Regions from separate parts of the Emergencia sp. JLR.KK010 genome, predicted to be linked through region 1. Evidence: riboswitches for the same ligand, from Rfam matches in the RefSeq annotation. Region 1 holds a riboswitch; each other region holds the start of a gene.

Region 1 (10,281 bases):
TTATATTCTTCAACTACTTCTATACAGCAGTTAGCTTTAACCCTGTGGAAGTAGCACAGAACATGAAAGCAAACGGCGGATTTATTCCGGGTATCAGACCGGGAAAAGCAACAGTTGAATATCTGAACAAAGTAATGTCAAGACTTTCATTTGTAGGCGCTATTTTCCTGGCAGTAATCGCAACGCTGCCGACAATCTTAGGGGTACTGGTTCCAGCACTGAAGGGAATGCACTTCGGCGGAACTTCTCTGCTTATCGCAGTAGGCGTTGCGCTTGATACAATGAAACAACTGGAAAACCAGATGGTTATGAGAAACTATCAGGGATTCCTGAAATAAGAGGAGATGAGCAAATGCTGAGAACAGTATTGTTAGGCCCTCCGGGCGCCGGAAAGGGTACACAGGCAGTGAAAATTGTGGAGAAGTACAATATCCCACACATTTCAACTGGAGATATTTTCAGAGAAAACATCAAAAACGGAACAGAGTTTGGTAAGAAAGCACAGGAATATATGAACAAAGGTGAATTGGTTCCAGATGAGTTGGTAATCGATTTAGCAACGGACAGACTTCTTGCAGATGACTGCAGGAATGGATTCCTGCTCGACGGCTTCCCTAGAACTGTTTATCAGGCTGAAAAGCTGGATGAATTCTTAGAAGCGCACGGTCAGAAACTTGACACTGTGATTGATATCGAAGTGGAAAAGGAAGAACTGGTTACAAGAATTACCGGAAGAAGAGTCTGCAAGGCTTGCGGCGCTTCCTTCCATGTCGTAAACATTCCTCCTAAAAAAGAAGGCATTTGTGACCTCTGCGGAGGCGAGCTGTTCCAGAGAGCGGACGACACCGTTGATGCTGTTGAAACCAGAGTCGCAGAATACAACGAAAAGACCAAGCCTTTGGTGGATTACTACACAAAGGCAGGCAATGTCGTTACTATCGATGGAGCGCTTCCTCTCGACACTGTATTTGCTGAAATTGTAAAAGCTTTAGGTGAATAGTATGATCATCATCAAATCCAAACAGGAAATTGATTTAATGCGCGAGTCCGGAAAAGTTACCGGCTATATTCTAAAAACGCTGGAAGACTTTATTAAACCGGGCATGTCCACTATGGACATCGACCGCTATGTAGAGGAAACCATCCGTAAGAACAAAATGATTCCATCATTTAAAGGCTACGGTGGTTTTCCCGGCAGCGCATGTGTGTCCATTAACGAAGAGGTCGTGCATGGCATTCCCGACAAGCATCGAATCATTCAGGAAGGCGATATTGTCAGCGTAGATGTGGGTTCGACCTACAAAGGCTATGTCAGTGACGCAGCAAGAACTTACGCTATCGGCAAGGTTGAACCTGAAGCACAAAGGCTGATTGATGTTACCAGAGAAAGCTTTTTCGAAGGCATCAAGTTTGCAAGAGCGGGAAACAGACTGTCAGATATCTCCCATGCCGTTCAGGTACATGCGGAGGGTGCAGGATTTTCTGTGATTCGTGACTTTGTAGGACACGGCGTAGGAAGAGATATGCACGAAGATCCGCAGATTCCTAACTATGGCAAGGCGGGAAAAGGACCGAGACTGGTCAGCGGTATGGTATTTGCTATTGAACCGATGATTTGTCAGGGCGGCTACGAAGTAGAAACGTTGCTCAATGACTGGACAGTGGTTACAGCTGACGGAAAGCTTGCAGCGCATTATGAAAATACTGTTGTTATTAATGATGGTGAGCCTGAACTGCTTACCTTATAGTAAAGAGAGAGGTGTATTTATGGCGAAAAAAGACGTCATCGAAGCAATGGGAACCGTTGTAGACGCACAGCCAAACGCTATGTTCAAGGTGAAGCTTGAAAACGGTTTTGAAGTACTCGCACACATTTCAGGAAAAATCAGAATGAATTATATAAGAATCCTTCCGGGAGATAAAGTGAAAGTGGAACTTTCCCCTTATGACCTGACTCGCGGAAGAATTATCTGGAGAGATAAATAATTCCCTCGACTTCGCCCTGGGAATTATAGACAAGATAAAATCTTTCGCAGCTTCGCTGTAAGGAAATCTTGTTTGAAATTCCCTCGACTTCGCTCAGGAATTATAGAAAATCGCATAGATATGGAGGAGGAATTAAAATGAAAGTTAGAGCTTCCGTAAAACCAATCTGTGAAAAGTGCAAGGTAATCAAAAGAAACGGACGAGTAATGGTAATCTGTGAAAATCCGAAGCACAAACAGAGACAAGGTTAATTAAATTCGTTAAATCCCCTACGAGGACCAGGACCGCAGGGAAGATAAAATTTATTGTTATTAGAACCCCTGTCTGTATCACCCCTGGAAGGTGACGGAAGATAGGAGAAGGAGGAAACGTATGGCTCGTATAGCCGGTGTCGACTTACCAAGAGACAAAAGAGTAGAAATTGGTTTAACTTACATTTACGGTATCGGAAGAAAAACCTCAAATGTAATCCTTGAAAAAGCAGGCGTAAATCCTGATACAAGGGTAAAAGACCTGACTGAAGATGAAGCTGGTAAAATCAGAAAGATCATCGATGAAGAATACCTTGTAGAAGGTGACCTGAGAAGAGAAGTTTCTCTGAATATCAAGAGACTGATGGAAATCGGCAGCTACAGAGGTATCAGACATAGAAGAGGTCTGCCTGTTAGAGGTCAGAAAACAAAGACAAACGCTAGAACTCGCAAAGGTCCTAAAAAGACTGTAGGCAGAAAGAAGAAATAAGAAGGAGGTAGGAAACAATGGCTAAAACTGCTAAAAAGGTAGTTAGAAAAAAGAAAAGAGAACGTAAGAACATTGAAAAAGGCCAGGCACATATCCAATCCACCTTTAACAATACTTTAGTCACTCTTACAGATATGGACGGAAATGCACTTTCCTGGTCCAGCGCAGGTTCCCTCGGTTTCAAGGGTTCCAGAAAGTCTACTCCATACGCTGCACAGATGGCTGCTGAAGAAGCAACTAAAGGTGCACTGGAACACGGCTTAAAAACAGTTGAAGTTTATGTAAAGGGTCCAGGATCCGGAAGAGAAGCTGCTATCAGAGCACTGCAGGCAGCTGGTCTTGAAATCACTATGATTAAGGATATCACACCGATTCCGCACAACGGATGCAGACCGCCAAAGAGAAGAAGAGTCTAATTGAAGGGAGGAGTAATATAACATGGCAAGATATACAGACGCTAACTGCAGATTATGCAGAAGAGAAGGCCAGAAGCTTTTCTTGAAGGGTGAAAGATGCTATAGCGGCAAATGCGCAATTGAGAAGAGAAATTACGCTCCCGGACAGCACGGTCAGTCCAGAAAGAAGACTTCTGACTATGGACTGCAGCTCCGCGAAAAGCAGAAAGCTAAGAGATTCTACGGAATGCAGGAAAAGCAGTTTAGAAATTTATTTGATAAAGCTGCTAGAAAACAGGGTAAGACTGGTGAAAACTTACTGATCTTATTAGAAACCAGATTGGATAACGCAGTATATAGATTAGGTTTTGCATCTTCCCGAAAAGAAGCAAGACAGCTGGTTGTTCACGGACATTTCACAGTAAATGGCAAGAAAGCTACAGCTCCATCTATGCAGCTGAAAGCTGGTGATGTCATTAAAGTTAAGGAAAAGAGCACAAGCTCCCCTAAATTTAAGGAAATCAAAGAAATGTCAATCACTGTACCTTCATGGATGGCAGTAGACGTTGAGAAATTAGAAGGTAAAGTTGTTGCTATGCCAACAAGAGAAGATATCGATACTCCGGTTGCAGAGCACTTAATCGTCGAATTGTACTCCAAGTAAACAAGCGGCATAAAACCGGTATTACTTGGAATAAGAAGGAGGGTTTTTAGTGATAGAAATCGAAAAACCAACAATCACTAAGTTTGTGGACGAAGACGGTACTTACGGCAAATTTGTCGTAGAACCTCTTGAAAGAGGTTATGGTACAACACTGGGAAACTGCATGAGAAGAATTCTCTTGAGTTCGCTTCCGGGTGCTGCTGTAACTTCTGTAAAAATCGACGGAATACTTCACGAGTTTTCAACGATACCAGGTGTCAAAGAAGACGTAACAGAAATCATCTTAAACTTAAAGAAACTTGCTGTAAGACTGAACGGCGATAATACAAAGCGTGTAATCATCAATGCGGTTGGTCCAAAAGTTGTAACGGCTGCGGACATCATTGGCGATTCCGAAATGGAAATTTTCAATCCTGAGCTGCATATTGCAACACTGGAAGAAAATGCTACTCTTGTAATGGAGATTAACCTCGCAAGAGGCAGAGGCTATGTGCCTGCTGACCAGAACAAGACTGAAAGCACACCGATTTCAGTGATTCCAGTTGACTCTATCTACACACCTGTCAGAAAAGTCAACTATACAGTAGAGAACACAAGAGTTGGTCAGGTCACTGACTTTGACAGATTGATTCTGGAAATTTGGACAGATGGTTCCATCACGCCGGAAGAAGGCGTATCCATAGGAGCGAAGATTATGCAGGAACACCTGAATCTCTTCATTCAGCTGGATGATTCTACCGACGGTATGGAAATCATGGTTGCAAAAGAAGAAGACCAGAAAGAAAAAGCGCTGGAAATGACAATTGATGAATTGGAACTTTCCGTTCGTTCTTTCAACTGCCTGAAGAGAGCTGCAATCAACACTGTTGAAGAATTAACCGAACGCACCGAAGAGGATATGATGAAGGTTAGAAACCTTGGTAAGAAGTCCCTCGACGAAGTGAAAGCAAAATTAGAAGAATTAGGACTTGGTCTCAAACCAAGCGACGATTAATCATTTGCATAGACAGACAATAACGAAGTGAAAGGAGAATTGATATGCCAGGATATAGAAAACTGGGCAGACCTACTGCTCACAGAAAAGCTATGCTGAGAAATCTGGTAACTGATCTGCTCAGAGAAGGTAGAATTTCTACTACTGACTGCAGAGCTAAGGAAGCTAGAAGAGAAGCAGAAAAGCTGATTACACTTGCAAAGCGCGGCGACCTTCACGCAAGAAGACAGGCGCTGGCATACATCTACGACGAAAGCGTAGTAAGCAAGCTGTTTGATGAAATTGCACCAAAGTATGCTGACAGAAACGGTGGATATACAAGAATTCTGAAGCTGGGACCTAGAAGAGGCGATTGCGCTGAAGTAGTGTTCGTAGAATTAGTATAATCAAACATCAACTTAATACTAAACATGAAAACCCTGTAAGGCATACGCCTTGCAGGGTTTGTTCATTCTATATTTCTTTATGGATGGGAACGCTTAGTACGTCTTGCTATATTTTAAATAGTACTCTTGTGCTTTATCCTCGGTTAGGGAGAAGTGCTTTTGCAGCTTAGAGAGAATCTGTACCTGCGTCTTTCCTTCTTCCAGATTATCCAAAATAAGGGCGGCGATGCCCTGTTCTATACCTTCTGCTTTACCTTCTGCGAGACCTTCTCGTCTGGCTGCATCACGTTCCGTAGTACGGTCGTGTTTTGCCATCTCCTCATGCCATAAGAGAACTTCTAAGACTTCATCGTCTGTAACATTTTTGTATACCCGATCGGACATATGGATTGCCTCCTCATCAGTTTCTAAGAGTTTTGCAACATAGTCTTCTTTCTGGTCATCACCAACGTATTTTATATAGGAACAGAACTGCTCCAACGGGCTCATCAGCGAAGGATCTTGCGCCTGCAGTTTCCCCAACTCCAGAAAATGAATTTCCAGCTTGTCAGTCAGAGGGTACCCGTAGGTGTCCTCTGCCATGATAAACCGGGTATGGAAATCCGGAATATGGCTGAACTGTATGCCGTTGACAAAAGAGATGACTACGTTTTTCTTCATTTTATCATAGTTTTCCCCGGAATCCAATGAAGAATTTGTCATGCGGCAGCCATACAGCAGAATACGGTTTTCGAAGCCATCCTGTACTTTATTCTGCATTTCCACGTTGAACTGCTCTCCATCATGGGTTTTGGCGCGGATGTCCATAATCGTGCCTTTATCGCTCGGTTTGAAGCCTTTGTGCACGCTGTTTAGAACGGTAACCTCTGTAATGGGATCATCTTTGCGGTCCAGAACCAGATTCAGCATAGCCATAAGTGCATGGCGGGATGCGTCTGTATCGGATGCATAGACAAAGTAGAAGACCAGATCATCAGTCAGGCGTAATTGTGATTTTTGTTTCATATTTCTCCCTTTCTTTGAACGAAATCAGCAAAAACTAAAAAAGAGAAAATGACAAAATAGTAAAAGTTTGCCTTTTTCTCCTTATACTAATTTTATCATGGAAAAATCCCCTAGTCAATACAGAATTTGGAAGATGATAGACTGAAAGAAGAAACGGGCTGCCAGCTATGTTTTGAGAAAATACTTTGTAAAAATGGTAAACTGATTTGGAAGCAGAGTTTTATACTGTACAAAGCTTTCCGCCTGTGCTATACTGTATATAAATCATTAGAAACAATTGAATGAAACTATTTCATGTTCTGACAAGTTGTCAGCTAAGAGGGAAGCAGGTGTGAGTCCTGCGCGGTTACCGTCGCTGTATTGAAGGAATGCTGCTAAGAAACCACTAACGTTTCGTGATGAAACGTCGGGAAGGATAGCAGTGTGATGATCTCTGAGCCAGAAGACCTGCATGGAATATGAAAGCGGCTGACGGTTATTGGCTAAGCGAGATAGAAGATACAGAAAAAACGGACTGTAGCACCATTGTGCTACAGCTTTTTTATTGTCTGAGGATAATGATATCATATCACAGGAGGTGAGCCATGGAAAATAAAGGACTTGGTGAAACAGCGGAATTTTGTTCCTTTCACCCACTTGTCAACATTACCTATTTTGCGCTGGTTGTGGGTATTACTATGTTTTCTATTTCACCGTATTTTTTGGCGGTGAGCCTGGTATTTTCCTGGAGCTATGCCTTCGTGCTCAAAGGCTTTAAGAGCCTGAAGCTAAACCTTGGGATTTCGCTGGCGATGCTCCTTGTCATGGTAATTATCAACATGTTTTTCAACAACAATGGAGAAACGGTGCTGATGTATATCAATACCAACAGAATTACAGCGGAGTCTATCGTTTACGGTATTGCATCTGCGGTTATGCTCATTGCCGTGGTTGTGTGGTTTTCCTGCTTCAACGTAATTATTACAGCGGATAAGCTGATTTACCTCTTCGGAAAAGTTGCACCAGTGCTGGGGCTGACCTTGTCCATGATTTTCAGATTTATCCCCCTGCTCAAAAACCGCTTTGCGGAAATTACGCTGGGGCAAAAATGCATGAAACGCAGTCATACCGAAGGAAATTTAATCAGACGCGCCAGACAGCTTTTAAAGGAAGTATCCATCTTAATTGCATGGTCATTGGAAGCATCTATTGAAAGTGCTGACTCTATGGAAGCCAGAGGCTATGGGCTGAAGGGCAGAACAAGCTTTCACCTCTTCAAGTTTTCGAGAAGAGATATTGCCATGCTGATATTGATGGCAGTGACGGCATCTCCGGTATTTTATGGTGCTTATCTAGGGGTCACCAACATGTACTTTTATCCGAAACTGGTCCTTCCGCAGTTGGATTTGACAACGGCGTTGATTTTAATCAGCTACGCAATTTTATCAGCGGCACCGATGATTGTCGACATCATAGGAGAATATAAATGGAAACAATTAGACTTGAACATGTGACTTTTTCTTATCCCCTAGCGGAAGGTAACGCCTTAAAGGATGTAAGTTTTGCTATAGAGCCCAGCGAGTTTATCGTACTGTGCGGCAAGTCGGGCTGCGGAAAAAGCACTCTTTTGAAACAACTGAAGAAAAATTTGATTCCCTACGGCAATTTGCAGGGGCAGGTTTTGTACTGCGGTGAGCCTGTGGCAGATCTCGATGATCGGCGCAGTGTAACGGAAATTGGATTTGTACAGCAGAATCCGGACAATCAAATTGTTACGGATAAGGTTTGGCACGAGCTTGCCTTTGGCCTTGAAAGTCTGGGCATGGACAATGCGACGATTAAGCGAAAAGTGGCAGAAATGGCAAGCTATTTCGACATCCAGGGCTGGTTTCGCAAAAATGTAAGCGAACTGTCTGGCGGACAGAAGCAGCTTCTCAATCTGGCGTCTATTATGGCAATGCAACCGAAGCTTCTGATTCTGGACGAACCGACTTCCCAGCTGGATCCTATTGCGGCTTCAGAATTTTTATCAACCATATATAAAATTAACAGAGATCTTGGTACGACCATTATTATTTCGGAACATCGCCTTGAGGAGATATTCCCTATGGCAGACAAAGTCATGGTTATGGACAAAGGTGAGGTTATCGCCTTTGATGAGCCGGGAAAAATTGGAGAATTCCTGTCCGGAGAATCAGAAGAGGATAGGCATCCAATGTTCTATGGGCTGCCTGCAGTGATGAGAATTTTTTCTAGTGTATTGCCTGACGAAAAGAGCCCGTTGACCATCAGAGAGGGCAGACTGAAGGCGGCAGAACTGTTGGAGGGAAAGAGCCCGGAGGTCACAACACCAGCAGAAGAGCAGCCGGCAGAGTCTTCCGGCAAGGCAGTGATTACGGTGAAAGACCTTTGGTTTAAATACAGCAGAGAAAGCGGTGAAGTACTGCGGGGTCTGAATCTTTCCGTGGAAGAGAATCAGTGGTATTGTCTTCTTGGCGGAAATGGAACCGGAAAGAGCACGACCCTGAAAATGATTGCAGGCATGCTAAAGGCGCAGCGGGGCACGGTGAAAACTGACAGGGATATCATGTCTATGCTTCCGCAAAATCCCCAGGCGCTTTTTACAGAGATTACAGTGGAAGAGGAACTGCTGGAAGCTCTGCATTTTATGAAAATGTCAGACAGCCGCAGAATTGAGCATGTCAATGCTATGCTTAAGTTGATGGAAATAGAGCATCTTCGCAAGGCGAATCCTTACGATTTGTCCGGTGGAGAACAGCAGAGGCTGGCACTTGGTAAAATCCTTCTGCTGGAGCCTAAGATTTTGCTATTGGATGAGCCGACTAAGGGGCTTGATCCTTTTTTCAAGAGAACCCTTGCTGGGATTCTGCGAAAGCTGGTGGAAAGCGGCGTGACCATTTTTATGGTTTCCCACGATGTAGAGTTTTGCGCAGAATATGCGGATAAGTGCGCAATGTTCTTTGACGGAGACATTGTATCTATTGGCAATCCGAAGACCTTCTTCTCCGGTAACAACTTTTACACCACCACAGCAAACAAGATTATTCGTCAGTGGAAGCCGGACGGTATTACCTGTGAGGAGGTGGCTACATGGCTAAAAGCTACAATTTAACGCAGGTAGAAGCAGCGCATCGTAAACGGACGCTGGTATCGGCAGCCCTGATTTTTCTGGCAATGCCTCTGACAATTTTTATCGGACTGCAGTTTGGAAAGAGCAAATTTATGATTGTCAGCGTGATTCTGCTGATTTATACCATGCTTCCTTTCTTCATGGTCTTTGAAAAGCGAAAGCCAAAAGCGAGAGAAATCGTTTTGATTGCTATGATGTCGGCGCTGACAGTAAGTCTGCAGCTGTTTTGCCATATTTCACTGCCGCTGCAAATTGGCACGGCGATGATCATCATATCAGGTATTTCTCTTGGACCGGAGGCAGGTTTCCTCATTGGCGCAGTATCCCGGTTTGTCTGCAATTTTTATATGGGGCAGGGACCGTGGACACCGTGGCAGATGTTCTGCTGGGGGATTCTAGGATTTCTTGCAGGTTTGGCATTTAACAAGGTAGACCTGGATGAGCTGAAATCACGCCACTTTAAGCTAATTATGGGACCAGTACTGTGCGTGATATTCGGAATACTGATTGCATATGTATGCTATCAGATATGGCCGGGTACAGACGGAACCTTTTTCGGATGGAGACTTTATGTTTTCGGCTTTCTAGGACTTTTAGCGGGTGTGCTGCTGCAGCGAAAGAGACTGCCTGTAGACGGCGTGACTTTGGCAATATTTACCTTTGTTACAACCTTCGTCCTTTACGGAGGGATTATGAATATATGCGCACTGGTAACATCAGCGGGCGCACCTGGAGCAGCATTATCTATTGAGCAGATGAGACTTTTGTACATCTCAGGCGCACCTTATGATGCGTACCACGGCAGTACAGCGGCGCTATGCGTGTTTCTGTTTGGCAACAGCATCATAAAGAAATTAGAGAGGATTAAAATAAAGTATGGAATATACAAATAATGGTTTTCGCAGGTTGACAGAGTGATTTGATGACAAGTCCTTGCTTTACAAGAATTTCTAAAAGAGTAAGAAAAGTGAAATCTGACT
Region 2 (10,281 bases), 930 kb from region 1:
GCAGAAAATCCGCTGTCAGACCAAATTCCTTCAGGGCTGCTGCTGTGGCGCTACCGATACATGCAAAGCGCTTATCGGAAACCGCCCGAACATCTTTCCCCTGCTCCAAAAGCCAGCTGAAGAAGGAGCGAACGCCCTCGGTGCTGGTAAATACGAGGGTATCATATCCTTCAAAATCAGGTGCCATAGGTCTGATAAAATCGGTCCTGATACAAGGATACAGCTTCGTTTCCGCCCCCAGATTCCGCAGCTTTTGTTCAAGCTTTGAAGCTTTACTTTTTGGCTGTGTCACCAGAATTCGCCTGCCCTTAAGTGGTCTTCCATCAAACCAGTCAAATCTGTCCGAGAGAGAGCAGACTCTGCCAACAGCAATGACTGCCGGAGATTTCACCCCATTACGCCTTACAGCTTCCTCTATATGTGCTAAATCTGAAATGAACTTTCTCTGCTTTGTATAGGTTCCGTTTTCGATTACAGCGCAAGGCATATCTTCTTCCATACCTGCAAGAAGCAAACCTTTTGCAATGCGGCCTACTGTCGACACACTCATCATAAAAATCAGTGTTCCTTTGAGCCGTACCAGCGCGTCAAAATCGATAGCAAGTTCGGCGCCTTCCTTTGCATGCCCTGTAATAATGTGCAGCGACGAGCAAAAATCTCTGTGCGTTACCGGAATGCCTGCATAGGCCGGCACAGAAATAGACGATGTGATGCCCGGTACTACCTCAAAGGGGATTCCGTTATCTGCCAATAGTTCCAGTTCTTCTCCCCCCCTGCCAAAGACAAATGGGTCGCCGCCTTTGAGCCGCACTACTTTTTGACCGGCCTGTGCCTCTTTCAGAAGGATTTTGTTGATTTCATGCTGGGGAACTGGATGATTGCCTACATTTTTACCTACGTCGATGCGTCTGCAGCAATCTGGAATCAGTTCCATAATGCTTTCACTGACTAACCGGTCGTAGACGATAACGTCCGCTTCCTCAATCAGCCGCACAGCCTTCACTGTAAGCAGTTCCTTATCTCCTGGACCTGCACCTACTAAATATACGATTCCTGTGCCCATGCGCTGCCTCCTTTCATCCTCAGAGCAAGCTTTCTTCCCAGACTCTCACCCTGATATTTGCTGCCCTTTATTTCATCTATGTATTGGTTCTCTTCTTCGTCTACATAATAGCCCTTTATAGTGATTTCATCACCGTTAATTACAGCATATGCTGCAACCGGTGAACTGCAGCCGCCGTCCAAAGTCCGGACAAAACTTCTTTCTGCCAATGCGACTAATCTCGCCTCTTCATCTGCGAAATCCTTAAGAAAAGGAACCTCATAACCCTTCCTTCCCTGTACTGCCAAAATTCCCTGACATGCAGCCGGCAGAATTTCCTCAGTGGAAAACAGCTTGCTGATTCGCGCTTCAAGGTTTAGCCTCTTCAGCCCAGCATAAGCTAAAATAATAGCGTCATACTGTCCTTCGTCCAGTTTTGCAAGGCGTGTCTGCACATTGCCTCTAATCGGTCTGATATCCGCTGTCTGATACAGCTTCTGCGCCTGCAGTTTCCTTCTCTTTGAGGAGCAGCCTATGATTGGATTTTGCGGCAGCCTTTCAAGACCTGCCCGCAGAACCAGCGCATCTCTTGGGTCCTCTCTTTCGGAAAACGCCAGAAGCGGCAAATCGCCATCCACCTCCATCGGCATATCCTTCAGACTATGCACTGTTAAATCAACTCTTTTCTCCATCAAAGCCTTATCCAGCTCCTTGACGAAAAGACCTTTCCCTCCAATTTGATCCAACGTTTTATCTAATATGATGTCGCCGGTGGTCTTCATAGTCACCAATCCGACATCAATGGTGCTGTCGAATTTTCTAATGGCATCTATCACCATCTCTGACTGAATCACAGCCAGCTTGCTTTCTCTGCTTCCTACGATTACTTTCATCAGTATGCCTTTCCTTTTATGATTTCTCTTACTTTTGCTGCAGCTCTTTTCGTAACGCTGTGAGAAAGTCCGCTACCGCAGATACCTGCAGTAACCTCATCTCCCGCTGCGACAGCCGGAAAATAAAATGTACACTCTGCCCTATTATCACAGACACTTACCAAAATGTTCCGTTTCTTTGCCGCATCTCCAATCTGCTTGTTTACCTGTCTGTTATCAGTACAGGCAAGCACCATATAGCAGTCATGCAAATATTCTTCATTATAAATGTCCGTAATCAAAGTCAGTCTGTCATTTGCCGTCAGATTTTTCAGCGCCTGGGAAGTCTCCGGCGCTATGACAGTAATTTCAAAATCAAATTCCAGCAGAGTTTTAACTCTTCTGGTTGCGATATTGCCGCCGCCAAATACAACTACCATCTTCCCCTCAGATGGTACAAAGACCGGAAAATATCTATTTTTCATAATAGTCCGCTGCCTTTCTTAACACCTCTTCAAAGGAATATCCTGCCTCCTCGCTGGGTCTTCCAATCACAATAATTCCGAAGCCTTCTTCCAGACACGACAATTTATCATCAAAGCCGCCTGGTTTTCCCGTATTCTTTGTCACAAGCCACCGGCAGCCGTACTGTTTCATAACCGCCAGATTCATTTCCTTTATAAAAGGACCCTGCATAGCGATAATATTTTTTGGAGCGATACCTGCTGCTATACAGCTTTCAACAGATGAAACCGATGGAAGCACTCTTGCAACTGCTCTTTCCTGGATACCTTTCATTTTACTATATTTCCACAGCTCTTTGGCACCGGTCGTCAGCAGCACCCGCTCATCAGTTCGATTTAAAAAATTCACAGCTTCTTCGATGGTAGCGACTTCTATGATACCCTCACCTGCGGTGTTTCCCTTTTCTCGCAGAAGCCTCAAATATGAAATCGACTGATTCTCACAGGCTCCTCGAATATTTTCTGTGACAATATTTGCGTAAGGGTGTGTCGCATCAATGACAAGACCGTAATCTCCGGCAGCCATCAGCTCTTCCATTTCTGAAAGGTTCAACCTTCCTTCAAGAACAGAAAGCCCCGGTATATCTGTCAGCATTTCACTTCCGTAATCCGTAGCAACACAGAAATCCGCACTGCTTTGCCATTTCCTCTCCGCAAAAGCCTTTGCCAGCTGATGACCCTCATAAGTTCCCGCAAAGACCAGTATTCTTTTTTTCTTACACGTCTTGATATCCACGAGGTGTTACCAGCTTTCCGTTGATGACTTTCGTCTGACTATTTCCTATAAAGACAGTGGTAAACATGTCTATTTCTTCATTATTTTTTAAATCAGCAAGAGTGCATACCACCCCTGTTTCGCCATCTCTTCCGATATTTTTTACATAACCGCAGGGCGTATCCCAGCCTTTGAAAGCGCTCATAATCTCTGCTGCTTTGTCGACATAATCGTGACGTTTCTTACTTTTCGGATTATAAAGACAGACCACAAAGTCAGCCTCCGCCGCAAGATGCAGTCTTTTTTCAATTTTTTCCCACGGAGTCAAAAGGTCTGACAGAGAAATAACTGCAAAGTCGTGAATCAGCGGTGCTCCTAAAACTGCTGCACCGCTGCAGGCTGCTGTAATACCCGGCACAGTAATAATTTCCACCTCAGGATGCTCTGCTGCAACCTCTGCCATAATTCCCGCCATTCCGTAAACGCCAGCATCTCCGCTGCAGACAAAAGCCACTGTTTTTCCCTTCAGAGCAGATTCCAGCGCCAGTTTGCAGCGATCCACCTCTTGCTTCATGGCAGTCGATTTAACTTCTTTTCCCTCTGTAAGCTCTCGTACCAAATCCACATACAGAGTGTAGCCTACGATAACATCGCTTTTCTCAATGGCTTCCTTCGCCTGCGGCGTCATATATTCCCTGTTACCTGGGCCGATGCCCACTACATATATTTTCATTTAGATATCCTCTTTCGACAGACGCTCCCTGAAGCTATACCATTTGTGGAAGTCGTCCATGTATTTTTCTATAATCAATTCAATTTCTTTCATTTGCTGTTCCATACGGGTGTCTCTCACATCTGTGCCCAAATTATCTATATCATAGTAACGCACATGCGCAAGTTCTTCCACCCTTGGGTCAATATCTCTGGGTACAGCCAAATCAATAAACACCTCCGGTACTCTGCTCAACCGGCTGATTTCCTCCATAGATACAGTGTAATGGGGACTTAAAGTTGCACTGACAACAGCGTCAACCGTCTCTATCGCATGATAACGTTCCCCATAGTTGACGGTTTTCACACCCTGCGGTATGATGTTTTCTCCATGCCTATACTGACGAAGGGTCATCGTCGCTTCTAAGCCCTCTTTTACCAGAATTTCCGCAACCAGACGTCCAATCATTCCATTTCCGATGACCAGCACCTTTTTCAGTGCCGGATTGGTACGAATCAGTTTGACCGCCCGAGAAGCAGTTGAATTGTCATCAACCTTGAAATCCACCAGAGTTTTTGCCTTTTTTCCCGCACTAACACCATTTCTGAAAATGACATTGAGCAGAGTATCTGTCACCCCCGCTTTTTGGGCAGCTTTCAGCGCATCATCTACCTGTGTCACAATCTGATCATCGCCCCAAATCTGAGATTCAGCACCCGCTGCCACTTTACACAGATGGATAATCGCATCATCGCCTGTCAGTGTCCGGTTCATATAGGCGTAAGTCCCATACTCAACCCCTATCATCCGGCAAAGCTCCTTAAAAGGGTTTAATACTGCTTCGTCCTTGAGAGACAGATATAGCTCTGTCCTGTTACATGTGGCAATGAGAACCGCCCCCAGTATCTCCTCTTTTTCCTTCAGCTTATCATAAAGCTCTGCAGTCTGCGTCTTTGTACAGGAGAATATCTCTCTTTCTCTAAGCCCCGCCATGTTATAATCAATATATGACATAATGATATTCAAAAATTACACTTCCAATCTCTCATAGCCAGGGCGCAGGTACAGCCGCTTCCACTGGTCTTTGATAATATTTTTGTTCCGTAATTGCTCGCCAGTACCGCGCTGCGCTCACAAACATTATCAGCACCCGTTACTGATTTGACCAGTGCTGATGGTACAAAGCACCCCTGCACTTCTTGCAGCTCCTCTGCCGTATAAGTAACCAAAGGAATCTCATATTTGTCGCAGAATGCCAGAATGCAGGTTTCATATTTCTTCAAATCTATAGAAGCCAGCTGTTCTACCGCTTCAATCGCAATGTGCTTATCTGCCAGCTGCTCCAAAATAAACCTTTCAAAAACCTCTGCACTGACACCTTTACGACATCCGACACCGATAGTAACAATGCGCGGCACCAAATTAATGGTATTTTGAAAAACATTCTGATTTCCGGCAAGGCTGACACAAATACCACTTTCCGTTTCATCGAGAGTCAGAGCCTGCGGCAATTTTCCCTCAAAGGGAAATGCGCTGGAAATCCCCACCTTTTCTCCTCGCAAAATCGCTGATGATATCAACTTGATTTTGCTGATATCCATAATATGACAGCCTGCATATTTACTCCATACATCTACTGCGAACTGTCCGTTGATATCGGTAGCCGTAGTCAGCACCAGCTCCGCTCCCGTCACCTTTGCAAACTCTGCCGCCGCTTCATTTGCGCCGCCCAGATGGCCGGAAAGCAGCGGTATGGAAAATCTGCCAAACTCGTCCATGACTACTACTGCCGGATCCTGATCCTTGGTTTTAATCAGCGGTGCAATCAGGCGAACGGCAATGCCTGCCGCGCAGATAAAGAGAAAAGTGTCTTTTTTCTCAAAGTTTGCTTTCAGATATTCTCTCGCGCTTTCTTTTCTTTTATCGAAAATCTCCGCACTGCACGTCTCTTGCAGCCTTTCTGCAATTTTCTCTGCCAGGCTTTGTCCTCTAGCCGTAAATGCCAGAATACTGATGTTTTTCATTATTTTGTCGCCTCTCTGAACAGATGAGTAAAAGACGGATCATAGAGCCTAGAACGCTCGTATTCGCTGCCTAAAAAACCGCCTACCATAATCAGCGCCATTTTATTGATACCATTTTCTTCTGCAGCTTTTGCGATGTCCTTCACCGTGGTGCGAACCACCTTTTCGTCCGGCCAGGTTGCCTTATAAACAATCGCCGCCGGGCTGTCCGGTGCGTACCCGCCTGCAATGAGTCGTTCAGAAAGCTCAGCCAACATGGTGGAGGTTAGAAATACTACCATGGTTGCTCCATGTTCAGCCAGTTTAGAAATTTCTTCTTTCTCAGGAACCGGGGTTCTTCCTGCCATTCTTGTCAAAATGACTGTCTGGCTTACATTAGGTAAAGTGTATTCTGCATTTAATGCTGCTGCAGCACCGATAAAGGAGCTGACGCCGGGTACAGAAACATATTCCATATTTTCCCGGTCTAAAATATCCATCTGCTCTCTAATCGCGCCGTAGATACAAGGATCTCCTGTGTGGAGCCGAACTACTTCCTTTCCCTTGTTTTCTTTCATCACCGCAATAACCTCTTCCAAAGTCATCTTGGCACTGTTATAAATCTTACAGTCTTTACCAGCATAATCTAAAAGTGCCGGATTCACAAGAGAACCTGCATAAATGATAACGTCTGCTTTCTTTAGAAGCTCCGCCCCTCTGACAGTAATTAAATCTGCAGCGCCCGGACCTGCTCCGATAAAATAAATCATAGTTTAACTCTCCTTTTGTCTGTCTTCCGACGGAATTATAATCAGCGAAAAGTAGCTGGACTGCTCTTTCAGTTCTTTTAGGTCCTGATATACCCTTTCATTTTCCATGGTGGCGCATTCTACCATCATAGCTTTCTTGTCAGCCAGCTGATCTTTAATCTTCATGATGGTTTTGCCTGACTTCATCAGCACTTTCGTGCCTTCCAGTTCTTCCGCCTGACTTCCTTTATAGGTCGCCGGAATGATGTGCAGCATTTCCTCACGTTCGCAAAGAGATATATTCAGACTGGCCGCCGCACCGCAGAAGGACGGAACGCCCGGCACCATTGCTGTCTGATAACCCCGCTGGGCGAGTTTTCTATGCACGTACATGACTGTGCTGTAAATTGCCGGATCTCCTAAGGTCAGAAACGCCACATCCTTTCCCTGCTCTAAAATTTCGGAAATGGCATCAGCAGACCTCTCGTGACAGCGATTAAGCTCTTCTTTATCTTTAATCATGGGCATATCGCATTCCAGGATTTCCTTGTCCAAGATGTAATCTCCCGCAATTTTCAGCGCCACGTTTTCTGCTGCTCCGCTTCTTGGCACTGCAATAACATGACAGTCTTTCATTACATTGATGGCTTTCATTGTAAGCAGCTGTGGATCTCCCGGTCCCAGTCCTACTGCATAAAATTTTCCACTCATATCTGTTTCATATCCTTTCGTATCATTTCAGCAAGCCGGTCTGCACCAGGGCTTTTCATAATATGGTTTCGATCTGTAGTAAACAATACCGTCTCAACTTTCACCTGTCCTTTCAGCCTGAAATGGAGATGGTACAGAACCTTTTCCAAAATCCTTGCTTTTACTTCCTCATAATAATTTTTTTCCTGAATCAGAGCAAACGCCTCATCGGTGGTAATACACTCTGCAATTGCTTTTACAGTATCGCAGTCAGCACCGCAAACGGCACTATGCATACCGATAATCTCCATTCTGCCATCAGCGTAAGAGGAATGGGTATTCATAATCCCTGCTGCCAGCTTGATCAGCTTGCCTGTATGGCCTACCAGAAGTATTTCCTCAAACCCCTTAAACTTAATGTAATCCAAAGCTTCTCCAATATAGTTAGAGATGGATACAGCCTTTGCGATATCCAGTCCCAGATACTCACGGCAAAATTCCCTGCCGTAATTTCCCGGGGCGATAAGAATCCGCTTCGGATTCTCCTGATACTGTTTGTCGATCACAGTCTTAATCGTATCGACAAGAGCCTTTTCACTCATAGGATCGACAATACCTGTCGTTCCCAGAATAGAAATCCCCCCAACAATCCCAAGTCTTGGGTTATATGTTTTTTTTGCAATCTCCGCACCGCAAGGCACAGAAATTTCTATATATATAGGTTCCTCCTCTTTTCCGTACTTCCTGCGTATCCTTTGCACATTTTCAAAGATCATCTGCCTCGGCACCGGGTTGATGGCAGGCTCTCCTACGCTGCACTGCAGGCCTTTTGCTGTAATAATGCCTATGCCGCAGCCGCCCAGCAAGGTAATACGATCTCGAGTTTCTGCTAAAGTTCCCGATGAAATCGGCTCCTTGCTGACACAGGCTGAAATTCCTGCGCCATGGGTTGCATCAGGGTCATCGCCTCCGTCTTTTATCACCGTGCAGCAAACCGTACCCTTATCTATATCTATTTCACTGACCTGCATGGTCGTTTTCTCTCCTGCAGGCAATATAACCTCCGCCTCAGAGACTTTCTCTCCAGAAAAAAGCATAGCCGCTGCCGCTGCAGCTGCAGCAGCAGCGCAACTTCCGGTTGTAAAACCGTATTTTAGTTTTTTTCCATTTTTGACGGTAAACTTCTCCATATTATCCTTTCTGCAGGCTTTTCCTGCAATGAATAATGTTGCAATAGAAAAACCCGAATCCACAGGATTCGGGTTCAAATTTATCTTGCATTAAGTAAAACTCTTCGCACTGTCTCCTTCTTTTCCGTTTTGGGAGTCCAGCCGCCGAAGAATTTACTATTATTACCCTAAAACTCATATCCTGTGACTTTCATGGTAAAATATTGGGATGTCTTCCGACTCTGACGTCAACGCTCTTATGCGCCTTCCCAGGAACGATTCCCAGTGACCGGCCATATGCCTTGCATAAAAACTCCGTCATTACGGCAGCAGGACTGTTCAGGACTCTCACCTGATTCCATATTACGATTTTATCAACCAATATTTTCAAGTTGTTTAACAGAATTATATTACAATCGTTTTCGGCTGTCAACTGCAATTTGCACCAGCTTGAAGCAGCCGTTTATCGGGATGCTTATTTAAGCTTTTCAAATGCCCTTGCTGTATGCTGCGCAAAAATTTCTCTGATTGCAGGAATCTGCCCCATGCCTCGCAGTACACACTGCACCGCATAGCCCTCTTTTTCCAGAATCGTTTTCCATGAATCTTCATCATCACTTGCCATATCGTTATTGGCATGATCGCCTGCAACAATCATTAAAGGCTGCAGCACAATTTTTTCATAACCGCCTTCCTTTAAGGCAGGAAGAATATCTTCCAGCGTTGGTACCGCTTCCACAGTTGCGATAAAATAGTTGTGGTGTCCCTGTTTTCTGAGCTCATCTTGCAAATCAAAGTATACCCTGTTTGCCTCAACACCTGTTCCATGTCCCATCAACACCACGGCCGTCTTTTCATCCGTATGCTCTTTTGTGTCTTCCACCATGGCAGCTGCAACTTTCTCAAAATCCTCTTTATCAGTTAAAAGAGGTTCTCCAAGTACTGCAGCTGCAAAAAGATCTCTATGTTTTTCCACATCGCGCAGAAGGTCGTGATACTCTGTTCCATTCATCAAATGTGTCGGCTGTATCACCAGCTTTCTGAATCCATCTGCTGCTGCATGCTGCAGTGACTCAGCTTCGTTGTCGATATGAAGTCCATCTCTTTTCTTTAGCTTATTAATAATCATCTGACTGGTAAAAGCACGCCGCACCGGATAATCTGAAAAAGCATCCGCAACTGCCTGCTCAATAGCATCTATTGTGACCTTTCTATTTTCGTTATAGCTGGTGCCAAAGCTGACTACCAGAATCGCGGTGTCTTGTTTCTGATTCATCTTTTTATTCCTCTTACTTTCCTTGATTACTATTTTTCTTTTTATTTTTCTCCTCGTAGTATTCCTTTGGCGTAACGCCAATCTGATAGAGAACGTTACCCCAGGAACCGCATTTTTCGTGCAAATCCTGCCGCAGCTGTCTTGGCACTTCCTTTTTCATAGGAATTTTTCCGTTTTTCAGATAGATATCTTTTACCATACCAAGGCGCTTTCTATCATCTTCATCCAGATTCAATACCTTATAATAGCAGCCATAGAGACTGTCAGAATGATGCCTTCGATTTTCTGTCATTCTATGGTCGATATAAATATCGTGAAAAGGCTCCATTCGGAGGACCGGTTCCAAATCAATCTGAAACAGCGCATTGCGCCAGGAGCCGCATCGCTCTATGAGCGCCTGCTTAACAGCCTGTTCAATTTCTCCATGAAGAGGACTTCGTCCTATTTCATGAGCAAAATTTCTAACTGCTTCCAGCATATTGATATATTCCAGTTCTAAATCAGGAATCTTATAGACTGCTCTTTTAAG
Region 3 (10,281 bases), 1.4 Mb from region 1:
CGGGGCATGCGGGCAAAAATGGAACTGATCAGTCAGTATCCGGACATGGCGAATTTTACCATCAAAGCATTTTACGAAAAGGACCCGGAAATCTGCGCAGCTGTTTCTGAAAGCTATCACCAGTATTTTAACCTGAAAGCGGATCGCGCCCGTATCAACTTTGATCCGGCGCAGTTTGTGCCAGGACTGGATATTCCCATGATGTACAGGGAGATGTACTGGGCGTCGGAAGGATATCTGTGGGAGATGGTGCAGCGAGGACCTGTGAATACGGCAGAAATGGAAAAGGATTTTACCAGACTGATCGCATTTTGGAAAAGTATTTATCTTTGGAAGGAGTGACGAGATGGATGCAATCAAGTTAGAAAATTTGACTAAATATTATGGAAAAAACCGGGGAATCTCCGGCGTCAGTCTGACCGTTTCCGAAGGAGAATTCTTTGGATTCATCGGTCCCAACGGCGCAGGGAAATCTACGACAATCCGCACGATGATGGGGCTCATAAAAAAGACCGGAGGAGACGCCTGGGTGAGCGGACTTGCTGCTTGCGAAGAAAGAGAGCAGATTCTTGCCAGGACTGGATATCTTCCGTCGGAAGCAATTTTTTATCGCGGAATGCGGGTGAAAGATATCTTGAAGCTGTCTGCGGACTTGCGAAAAAAGGACTGCAGAAAGGAAGCTGTGCGGCTTTGTGAAAGATTACAACTTTCTGAGAAACGAAAAGTGGAGGAACTCTCTTTTGGTAACAGGAAAAAAGTCGCCATTGTCTGCGCGCTGCAGCATCAGCCGGAAATTTTAATTCTGGACGAACCGACCAGCGGTCTTGACCCACTGATGCAGAAAGAATTTTTTGAAATCCTTCGGGAGCGCAATGCAGATGGAACGACTATTTTTTTGTCCAGTCATATTTTGTCAGAGGTGCAGCGAAACTGCAGCCGTGCCGCAATCATTCGTGAAGGGAAGATCATTGCCTGCGATCGTGTAGAGGCGCTTTCTCGCACCAGCGCCAGGCGTGTTGCGGTTTGCGGCAGCGTAAATCTTGACGGACTTTGCGGAATTCGTGACCGGAAAGAGATTGCGGGGCAGACCAGCTTTCTTTACAGCGGCGATATGAACAAGTTGCTGAGAAGGCTTGCGGATGGACAGATTGCGGATCTCGCCGTATCTGAGCCGGATTTGGAAGAGGTATTTCTTCACTATTATGAAAAGGATGGTGAGGCGCTGTGATATTGGTTAGACATGAGTTGAGACAGGGACGCGTTTCGTTTTTGATTTGGACTGCTGCCATTTCTTTTCTTCTGGCAGTTTGCATCTTCCTCTTTCCGGAGATGAAAGGACAGATGGAGAGTGTTGGCGATGTGTTTGCTTCCATGGGCTCTTTTTCCGACGCTTTTGGAATGGACCGTCTGAACTTCGGCATGCTGACCGGATTTTATGCTATTGAATGTGGGAATGTGCTGGGGCTTGGCGGCGCATTCTATGCCTGTCTGTGCGCGGCTGGCATTTTGAGCAAGGAAGAAAAAGATGGAACGGCTGAATTCCTGCTGACCCATCCGATTAGCCGCAGGCGGGTCGTGACGGAAAAACTCCTTGCGGTATTGGTGCAGGTGACGGCGATGAATCTGCTGGTTTATGGGATTTCTGTGTGCGCTATAGCGGCGGTAGGTGAAGCGATTCCCTGGAGGGAAATCAATTTGCTGCATCTTGCGTATTATCTGCTGCAACTGGAGCTGGCGGGGATTTGCTTCGGGATTTCTGCTTTCACACGTAAAGGCAGCGTGGGCGCCGGACTTGGCATCGCTTTTATGATGTATTTTCTGAATCTCATTGCCAACATTGCGGAAGCGGCGGCGTTTTTAAAATATGTGACGCCTTTCGCCTACTGCGAAGGAGCGGATATCGTGACAGCGGGCAGTCTCGATGGGACACTGGTGACAATCGGGATGGTAATTGGGCTGCTTGGGATTGGAGCCGGCTATTTGCGGTATGTAAAAAAAGATATTTATTAAATCATGTTCTCCCGATTGGATTGGGCGCTAAGATGGAAGCAGGTGAGAATCCTGCACGGTACCGCCACTGTAAGGGAGAGTTCTTGTTCGAGGGTTTTAGACTAGCCCCTGGAAACGGGAAGGTGAGTAAGAACGATGCCCTTTGAGTTAGGAGACATGCAGAAAATATGGGCTGCACCATTTTGGTGCAGCTTTTGATTAGTCAAATCCAGGAAATTGTCTAGTTCTAATTTTTGAAAAGTGCAGTATAATATGTTACGAAAAAAAGGAAATATATCTTCATAGAGACGAATAAACTGGAGGTGGAATATTTTGGTAAAGGATGTAAAACATATCATGGAAAGAAAAGCCTTCGAAAAAGGCTTGGAGTCGATTATCAACAAGGGACAGGAAAAGGATTTGACCGAAGTTATGCTTCCTATGATTAATATGCTGGAGAAAATTTTAGGAGACGCATGGGAAGGTTCTTCCTATGAACTTTTGAGAAAGCTGGCAAAAGACCCGAATAGCAAGTGGACCCATTATACACAAAATATTTTGCGCAATGTGGATCCGCATATTTTGAAGACCGTTGCTTTAAATGCTGGATATGAGTCTGGTTTTCGTGGTTACAAGACTTCTCTGAAAATGTCTGAAAAATACCAGTGCAATATTCCATGGATTATTCTGATGGACCCTACAACAGCGTGCAATATGCACTGTACCGGTTGTTGGGCTGCGGAATATGGCGATAAAATGAACCTTTCTTTTGAGGATATGGATAGAATTATCACAGAAGGTAAAGAATTGGGTATTCACGCTTTTCTGTTCACCGGCGGCGAACCGCTGATTAAGAAAAAGGAAATTATCCGTCTGTGCGAAAAACACAGCGATTGTGCATTTCATGCGTTTACCAACGGTACACTGATTGATGGAGCATTCTGTGACGACCTTCTTCGAGTAGGTAATTTCTTTGTATCGGTTAGCATTGAGGGCTTTGAAGAAAGCAACGACGGGAGAAGAGGAGAAGGCCATTTCCAGAAAGCCTTGGCGGCGATGGATTTGATGCATGAAAAGAGAATTCCTTTCGGTGTGTCGATTTGCTATACGAGCAAGAACTATTTGACTGTAACCAGTGATGAATTCCTGGATATGCTTATCGATAAAGGCTGTGTTTTTGCATGGTATTTCCATTATATGCCGGTGGGTGTCAATGCGAGTACAGAACTGCTTTTGACACCGGAACAGAGAGTTTATATGCACGATAAAATCAGGGAAATCCGCGGTATTACAGGTGGTAAAGAGATATTTGCGATTGACTTTCAAAACGATGGAGAGTTTGTACATGGCTGCATTGCGGCAGGGGAAAGGTATTGCCATATCAATGCCAACGGAGACGTGGAACCTTGTGTATTTATTCACTACTCCGGCGCTAATATCAAAGAAAAGTCACTTCTTGATTGTTTGCGTCAGCCGCTATTTCTTGCATATCGTGATGGACAGCCGTTTAATGACAATCATCTGCGGCCTTGCCCTATGCTGGAAAACCCAGGAATTCTGCAGGAATTAGTAAAGAAGACCGGAGCAAAATCTACGGATTTAGAAGCGCCGGAATCCTGTGAGCATCTTTGTGGAAAGTGCACAGAATATGCAAAGAACTGGGCGCCGGTGGCAGATAAACTGTGGGAGCAGGATAGGAAATAAACATATGCTGCAAGAGATAAGCTGCGCTGTTTGATGAGGAAATATCAAGCAGTGCAGTTTTTTTAAAATTGACTATAAGTCATTGACTGATAGTCAATTATACAGTATAATAAAGAAAAAGGAGGCACGCTTATGACGAGCAGACAGATTGCTGCCCTTGCAACAAAGAAAAAACTGCTGGATGCAGGCAGCAAAATTATCGCAGAGAAAGGACTTTCTCAGGCGACAGTTGACGAGATCACTGCACTGGCAGGTGTTTCGAAGGGCACCTTTTATACTTATTTTAAGAAGAAAGAGGATATTGTATTTGCGCTTGGATATGGTGCTTTCAGCGAGGTTTTGGATAAGGCCATGAGCCTGCAGGATACTTTCATAGAAAAAATCATCTATTATATGGTGCATTTTTCGGCATATATTGAAGACAGCGGATATAAGCTTTCTCAGGAGTGGATCAGAAGTTTGTCTGATATTTCTTCTTCGGAGGAGACAGGTCCCCGTGGAAAGCTCAAGTTTGATCTGGATTCGATCAGCCGATTGATTCAGGCAGGGGTAGAAGAAGGAAATCTGGCAAAAGATACGCCGGCAGAAGTTTTAACCCATACTTTGGCGGATATACTTTACGGGCAGATGTTCTGCTGGAGTGTAAGTGACGGCAGCTACAGTCTGAGAGCGCGCACAGAAGAATTTTGCGAGACCTGTCTGCCAGAGATTTTCAAAGCGTACGCACTTTAATTCAACAAAAAGGAGGAAATGTGATGAATGACCTTGGGAAAGACATTAAGAAGCTGGGATTCGGATTGATGAGACTGCCGCAGAAGGACGGCGTCATCGATGTAGAGGAAACCAGTAAAATGGTCGATTTGTTTATGGAAGCGGGATTTACATATTTTGATACAGCCTGGGCTTATGCTGGTTCGGAAGATGCGATTCGCAAGGCGCTGGTTGAAAGATATCCACGGGAAAGCTTTCAGCTAGCCACAAAGAATGCAGCATGGATTAATTGCAAGACCAAGGAAGAAGCCTATGAACAGTTTGAGGTTTCTTTGAAACAGACAGGCGCAGGATATTTCGATTTTTATTTGCTGCACAATTTGGGAGAGGGCAGAAGCCGTTATTTCGACGAGTATGATATGTGGAACTGGGTGCAGGAAAAGAAAAAGGCGGGACTGATTAAGCATGTCGGATTTTCTTTTCATTCTACCCCGGAGGAACTGGAAGAAATTCTGACAGCCCATCCGGAGATGGAGTTTGTGCAGCTGCAGATTAACTATGCGGATTGGGAAAATCCGACTGTACAGTCCAGAGGCTGTTACGAAGTGGCAAAAAAACACGGCAAGCCGGTTATCGTTATGGAACCAGTAAAAGGGGGCATGTTGGCAACACCGCCGGAATCTGTCGTTAAGATTTTTAAAGAAGCAGAACCGGATTCATCGGTTGCTTCGTGGGCAGTTCGCTTTGCGGCTGATTTAGACGGGGTGATGACAGTACTTTCCGGCATGAGCAATGTAGCGCAGATGGAAGATAATCTGTCCTACATGAGGGAATTTACAGGACTTACTGCAGAGCAGAGAGAAACGCTGAAAAATGCGCAGGAGGAACTGGCAAGGATACCGATGATTCCGTGTACTGTCTGTAATTATTGCGCAAAGGTCTGCCCGATGCAGATTGGCATCTCCGGATCCTTTACTGCCATGAACTACCTGACCCTTTATCGGGACAAAGCCATGGCGCAGCATCAGGAAAGCTGGCTGGTTTCCGGTCACGGTCTGAAACAGGCGAAGGAATGTATCGGTTGCGGTAAATGTGAGGAAGCATGTCCGCAGCACATCGCAATTAGAGAAGAGTTGAAAAAGGTAACGGAAGAGTTGTTATAAGAATTAAAGCAGCTGTAGGTAAAAGATGCCTGCAGCTCTTTATAATTTTGTATGGATTTTCTATAATGGAAATAGTATAATAGGGATAAATAAGCAAGGAGGTGGTGCAAGTGAGAATCCTGGAACTGAATCATATTTTAGAAGAGCTTCGCAGCGCACTGTGCCATATTTTTGGGAACAAACTAAATCATATTTGGCTTTATGGTTCTTATGCTAGAGGGGATAATGATGAAGAGTCAGATTTGGATATTCTGGCACTTGTGGATCTTTCAAAAAATGAGCTGGCGGCTTACAGGAGAGAAGTCAGTGACTTGTCTTCGGAACTTGACTTGCAGTATGGCGTACTGCTTTCGATTAAGCTGCAGGATACAGAAACCTTTCATCGCTATTCTGATTCTTTGCCTTTTTTTCAGAATGTAATAAAGGAGGGAATCAGTATTGTATAGTGAGGAGCAAAAGGACTTATGCTTATACAGATTGTCAAAGGCTGAACGGTATTTGACTGACGCTAGGCGAACTCTGGAAATGGGGATGTATGATACTGCAGCAAATCGTTCTTATTATGTAATTTTTCATGCAGCACGTGCAGTACTTGCTTTAGATGGGTTGGATTTCCGCAAACATTCAGGAGTGATTTCCAATTTTCAAATGAGATATATAAAGACGGGTGTATTTGAAAAGCAGCTCTCTAATATTATTAAGAGCGCATTTTCTTTAAGAACAGAGAGTGATTATGAGGATTTCTTTGTGATTGAAAAGGAAGATGTAAAGCGTCAGGTAGACGAGGCGGAAGTTTTTTTCATGCAATAGAGGCATATATAAAGTCACAAAATTTATAGTGAAATGACTATGACGCAGACCCGAATAGGGTCTGTTTTTTCGTGCAAATTTTTCACAAAATGCATATTGAATAAGAAGTGCCAAAAAAAAACAATCTGGTTGTAGACAAATGAGATATAACAATGTACTATAAAGATGTAATACATTTATCGATTTTGAATTTCGAGGTGAATCATGGAAGAAAACAAAAAGAAGTTAGTCATCGGCGTCATTGGCGCAGATGTTCATGCAGTAGGGATCCAGATATTGAATCACGCCTTTGAAGAAGCGGGGTTTGATGTGACTAATTTGGGCGTCATGGTATCCCAGGAAGAATACATTGCTGCAGCAGTAGAAACTGATGCAGATGCTATCATGGTATCTTCCCTTTACGGTCACGGTGAGCTTGATTGCCGCGGTCTTAGAGAAAAGTGCAGCGAAGCAGGTCTTTCTGATATTCTGCTCTATGTAGGCGGCAATATCGTAGTCGGCAAGCAGCCTTTTGACGAAGTGGAAGCAAGATTTAAGAAAATGGGCTTTAACCGGGTATTTGGACCGGGAACAGCACCGGAAGACACCATTTCGTGTCTGAAGGAGGACTTGGGGCTGTAATGGGTCGGTGAAGTCATGAAGAACATACTATTAATAGATTTCGGCAGCACCTATACTAAGGTAACTGCCGTGGACCTTGCAGAAGAGCGGCTTTGCGCAACAGCGGCAAGCTACACCACTGTAAAAACCGATATTAATGAAGGACTGGCAAATGCGCTGGCACTTTTAGAGGAAAAAATCGGTCCGGTGGATTTTGATGCAAGGTATGCTTGCTCCAGTGCCGCTGGCGGTCTGAAAATGATCAGCTGCGGATTGGTGCCGGAATTGACTGCCGAGGCAGCAAAGATGGCGTCTCTTGGGGCAGGGGCGAAGGTCATGAAGGTTTATTCCTATCAGCTGACCGAAGAGGACGCAGAAGAAATCGAAAATCTGAAACCTGACATCTTCCTTTTAACGGGAGGTACTGACGGCGGCAATAAGGACACCATTATAGAAAATGCACAGATGCTGGCAGGAATTTCCGCAGAATTTCCAATCGTCGTTGCGGGCAATCGCAATGCAGCAGGTGCTTGCAGAAAGATTTTAGAGGAAGCCGGAAAGCAGGTAATCGTAACAGAAAACGTGATGCCGCGGTTTGGGGAACTGAACATCGAGCCGGCACAAAACTGCATTCGGGAAATTTTCCTTGACAGAATCATCAAGGCAAAAGGACTTTCTAAAGCCAGTCAGCTGATTTCGGGCATTATGATGCCGACACCGGCGGCGGTGCTTTCCGCTATGGAGCTATTGGCAAAGGGCACAGATAAGGAGCCAGGACTGGGAGATTTGGTTGCCGTAGATGTAGGCGGCGCTACCACAGACGTTTACTCCATGAGTCTGGGCGAGCCAAGCGGTGTCAATACGGTCATCAAAGGATTGCCTGAGCCTTATGCAAAGCGAACCGTGGAAGGGGATATCGGTATGCGCTACAGTGCAGCAGGCATTGTAGAAGCTGCCGGAATAGGCGCAGTTTCCCGGCTTTCGGGGTTGTCTACAGAGAGGGCGCAGCAGCTGCTTACTCTGATTACAGATAAAACAGATACACTGCCTGAAAATGAAGAACTTGCGGCGCTGGATTTTGCGCTGGCGTCTTTGGCAGTCAAGGTGGGTATGACCCGCCATGCAGGACGCGTGGAAAAAGTTTATACGCCGGTTGGTGAAACATGGCTGCAGGAAGGTAAAGACCTGACAGCTGTAGAAAAAGCGGTTATCACGGGCGGATCTCTCATTCACGCAAAGAATATAGAGAAAATCGCAAGAGGGGTGCTTTACGATGTGGCAGAAGCCGCATCCTTAAAACCGAGGCAGGCGGAAATCCTGCTGGACAAAGCATATATTTTATCGGCCATGGGCCTTCTCGCCAAACATGCGCCGGATACAGCACTAAGAATCATGAAAAAGGAGTTGATATCCTATGGAATTGAAAAATAAGAAACTGACAAACGACGAATTCTATGGAATTCAGAAAGAAATTTTGACCCAGTGGCCGACCGGCGCAGATGTAAATTTTGAGAAGGCAGTAGACTTTCATCAGAGCCTGCCGGAGAACAAAAACTTTGGAAAGAAGCTGGTAAAGGCAAAGAAAGAAGGCAAGACTTTAGTACAGCCGAGAGCCGGTGTTGCTCTGGTACAGGAGCATATCGACCTTTTAACTTATCTGCAGGACAAGGGTGGCGCAGACCTGCTGCCGACTACAGTAGACAGCTATACAAGACAGAATCGCTACAAAGAAGCGGAAGTGGGCATTCAGGAATCGGTTAGAGAGAGCAAGTCCATGCTCAACGGTCTTCCCATCGTAAACCACGGTGTAGATGCATGCCGCTCCATTATCAATGAACTGAACACACCGGTACAGGTGCGTCACGGCACACCTGACGCAAGACTTCTGACGGAAATCTCCTACGCTGGCGGTTTCACAAGCTATGAAGGCGGCGGTATTTCCTATAATATTCCTTATGCAAAAAATGTCAGCCTGGAAAAAACCATCAGGGACTGGCAGTACTGCGACAGACTGACCGGTATTTATGAAGAAGCTGGCGTCAGCATTAACAGAGAGCCATACGGACCACTTACCGGTACTCTGGTTCCGCCTTGCATTTCCCATTCTGTAGCCATCATCGAGAGTTTGCTGGCTGCTGAACAGGGGGTAAAGAACATAACAGTCGGCTACGGTCAGTGCGGCAATCTGGTGCAGGACGTTGCAGCCATCCGTTCCCTTGGCAGTCTGACTGAAGAATACCTTAAGAGATACGGTTATAATGATGTAGAAGTAACGACTGTTTTACATCAGTGGATGGGCGGTTTCCCGCAGGACGAAGCTCAGGCGTTTTCCGTTATTTCCTGGGGCAGCGCCATCGCAGCGCTGTCAAAGGCAACAAAAGTTATCGTAAAGACACCGCACGAAGCAATCGGCGTTCCGACCAAGGAAGCAAACGCACAGGGACTGCGCTGCACTAAACAGATGATCAACATGCTCTGCGACCAGCAGCTTTCCAACACCAGCCATGTTGTAAATGAAATGATGATTATTTCCGCAGAAACCCGCTGTATTGTAGATAAGTGCTTTGAACTGGGCGAAGGCGATTTGGCAGTGGGCACTGTTAGAGCATTCCAGGCAGGTGTTTTAGATATTCCGTTTGCACCGAGCAAACTAAACGCAGGAAAAATGCTGCCGGCAAGGGACAATGACGGCGCAATTCGTATCTTAAATGCTGCCAATGTGCCGCTTTCCAAAGAGTTGATCGATTTCAACAGAGAAAAAATTGAAGAACGTGCACAGGCAGAAAAGAGAGATGCTTCTTTCCAGATGGTAATCGACGATGTTTACTCCATCAGTAAAGGAAAACTGGTCGGCAGACCTTGGAAATAATCGAGAGCCGTTGGTGGGCGTTGGTGATGCTAGGCGAAAAAACGGGCGAACGTTGACAAAATTGACAAAAAATCGGTTTTTTGTCTAATCTGTCAGCAGTTTTGGGAAAAATGCTGACAAAACTGACATTTTCTTTGGATTTTGTCTGGTTTGTCAGTGTTCAGACAGAAAAATTCATGTTTTTGCGGTAAAAATCGCAAAAAGACTGACAAAAATGCAGTTTTTTTGGAAATATGTCAGCGCAGAAAATTGTGTAAATGGTAGTTTGAAATATAGACGAGGGAATTGAAATGAAAATTAAAAAAATAATTTGTTCTGGCGGAAGAACCGGATTCTTCTTTGACGACCAGAGAGCGATTAAAAAAGGTGCAAAATCTGATGGTTCTGCATATATCGGAGAGCCGGTAACTGACGGCTTTAAGGCAGTAAGACAGG

Evidence for each region. A riboswitch is a leader RNA that binds a small molecule or an ion and turns the genes downstream of it on or off. The one in region 1 is predicted to bind cobalamin.
Region 2: another riboswitch for cobalamin. It lies ahead of cbiD (cobalt-precorrin-5B (C(1))-methyltransferase CbiD); the one in region 1 lies ahead of V1225_RS04790 (energy-coupling factor transporter transmembrane component T).
Region 3: another riboswitch for cobalamin. It lies ahead of V1225_RS12930 (radical SAM protein); the one in region 1 lies ahead of V1225_RS04790 (energy-coupling factor transporter transmembrane component T).

The regions. Positions count from the first base shown of each region.
Region 1 covers NZ_CP143550.1:1,003,907-1,014,187, forward strand. Annotated here, with positions in the region: gene secY (preprotein translocase subunit SecY) at 1-338, shown strand, start outside; gene V1225_RS04740 (adenylate kinase) at 356-1,000, shown strand; gene map (type I methionyl aminopeptidase) at 1,002-1,748, shown strand; gene infA (translation initiation factor IF-1) at 1,768-1,986, shown strand; gene rpmJ (50S ribosomal protein L36) at 2,124-2,237, shown strand; gene rpsM (30S ribosomal protein S13) at 2,359-2,727, shown strand; gene rpsK (30S ribosomal protein S11) at 2,745-3,143, shown strand; gene rpsD (30S ribosomal protein S4) at 3,166-3,786, shown strand; gene V1225_RS04775 (DNA-directed RNA polymerase subunit alpha) at 3,836-4,780, shown strand; gene rplQ (50S ribosomal protein L17) at 4,825-5,166, shown strand; gene V1225_RS04785 (Rpn family recombination-promoting nuclease/putative transposase) at 5,260-6,171, opposite strand; cobalamin riboswitch at 6,449-6,641, shown strand; gene V1225_RS04790 (energy-coupling factor transporter transmembrane component T) at 6,756-7,664, shown strand; gene V1225_RS04795 (ABC transporter ATP-binding protein) at 7,637-9,283, shown strand; gene V1225_RS04800 (ECF transporter S component) at 9,262-10,194, shown strand.
Region 2 covers NZ_CP143550.1:1,930,799-1,941,079, reverse strand. Annotated here, with positions in the region: gene cobA (uroporphyrinogen-III C-methyltransferase) at 1-1,063, opposite strand, end outside; gene hemC (hydroxymethylbilane synthase) at 1,039-1,935, opposite strand; gene V1225_RS09280 (bifunctional precorrin-2 dehydrogenase/sirohydrochlorin ferrochelatase) at 1,935-2,399, opposite strand; gene cobK (precorrin-6A reductase) at 2,389-3,174, opposite strand; gene cobJ (precorrin-3B C(17)-methyltransferase) at 3,155-3,886, opposite strand; gene V1225_RS09265 (glutamyl-tRNA reductase) at 3,887-4,891, opposite strand; gene V1225_RS09260 (cobalamin biosynthesis protein) at 4,888-5,889, opposite strand; gene cobM (precorrin-4 C(11)-methyltransferase) at 5,889-6,638, opposite strand; gene cobI (precorrin-2 C(20)-methyltransferase) at 6,642-7,328, opposite strand; gene cbiD (cobalt-precorrin-5B (C(1))-methyltransferase CbiD) at 7,325-8,497, opposite strand; cobalamin riboswitch at 8,685-8,874, opposite strand; gene V1225_RS09240 (sirohydrochlorin cobaltochelatase) at 8,952-9,752, opposite strand; gene V1225_RS09235 (hypothetical protein) at 9,766-10,281, opposite strand, start outside.
Region 3 covers NZ_CP143550.1:2,675,780-2,686,060, reverse strand. Annotated here, with positions in the region: gene V1225_RS12945 (TetR/AcrR family transcriptional regulator) at 1-342, shown strand, start outside; gene V1225_RS12940 (ABC transporter ATP-binding protein) at 347-1,228, shown strand; gene V1225_RS12935 (ABC transporter permease subunit) at 1,225-2,010, shown strand; cobalamin riboswitch at 1,997-2,189, shown strand; gene V1225_RS12930 (radical SAM protein) at 2,323-3,693, shown strand; gene V1225_RS12925 (TetR/AcrR family transcriptional regulator) at 3,826-4,425, shown strand; gene V1225_RS12920 (aldo/keto reductase) at 4,449-5,567, shown strand; gene V1225_RS12915 (nucleotidyltransferase domain-containing protein) at 5,678-6,013, shown strand; gene V1225_RS12910 (HEPN domain-containing protein) at 6,006-6,377, shown strand; gene glmS (methylaspartate mutase subunit S) at 6,582-6,998, shown strand; gene glmL (methylaspartate mutase accessory protein GlmL) at 7,014-8,408, shown strand; gene V1225_RS12895 (methylaspartate mutase subunit E) at 8,392-9,846, shown strand; gene V1225_RS12890 (methylaspartate ammonia-lyase) at 10,137-10,281, shown strand, end outside.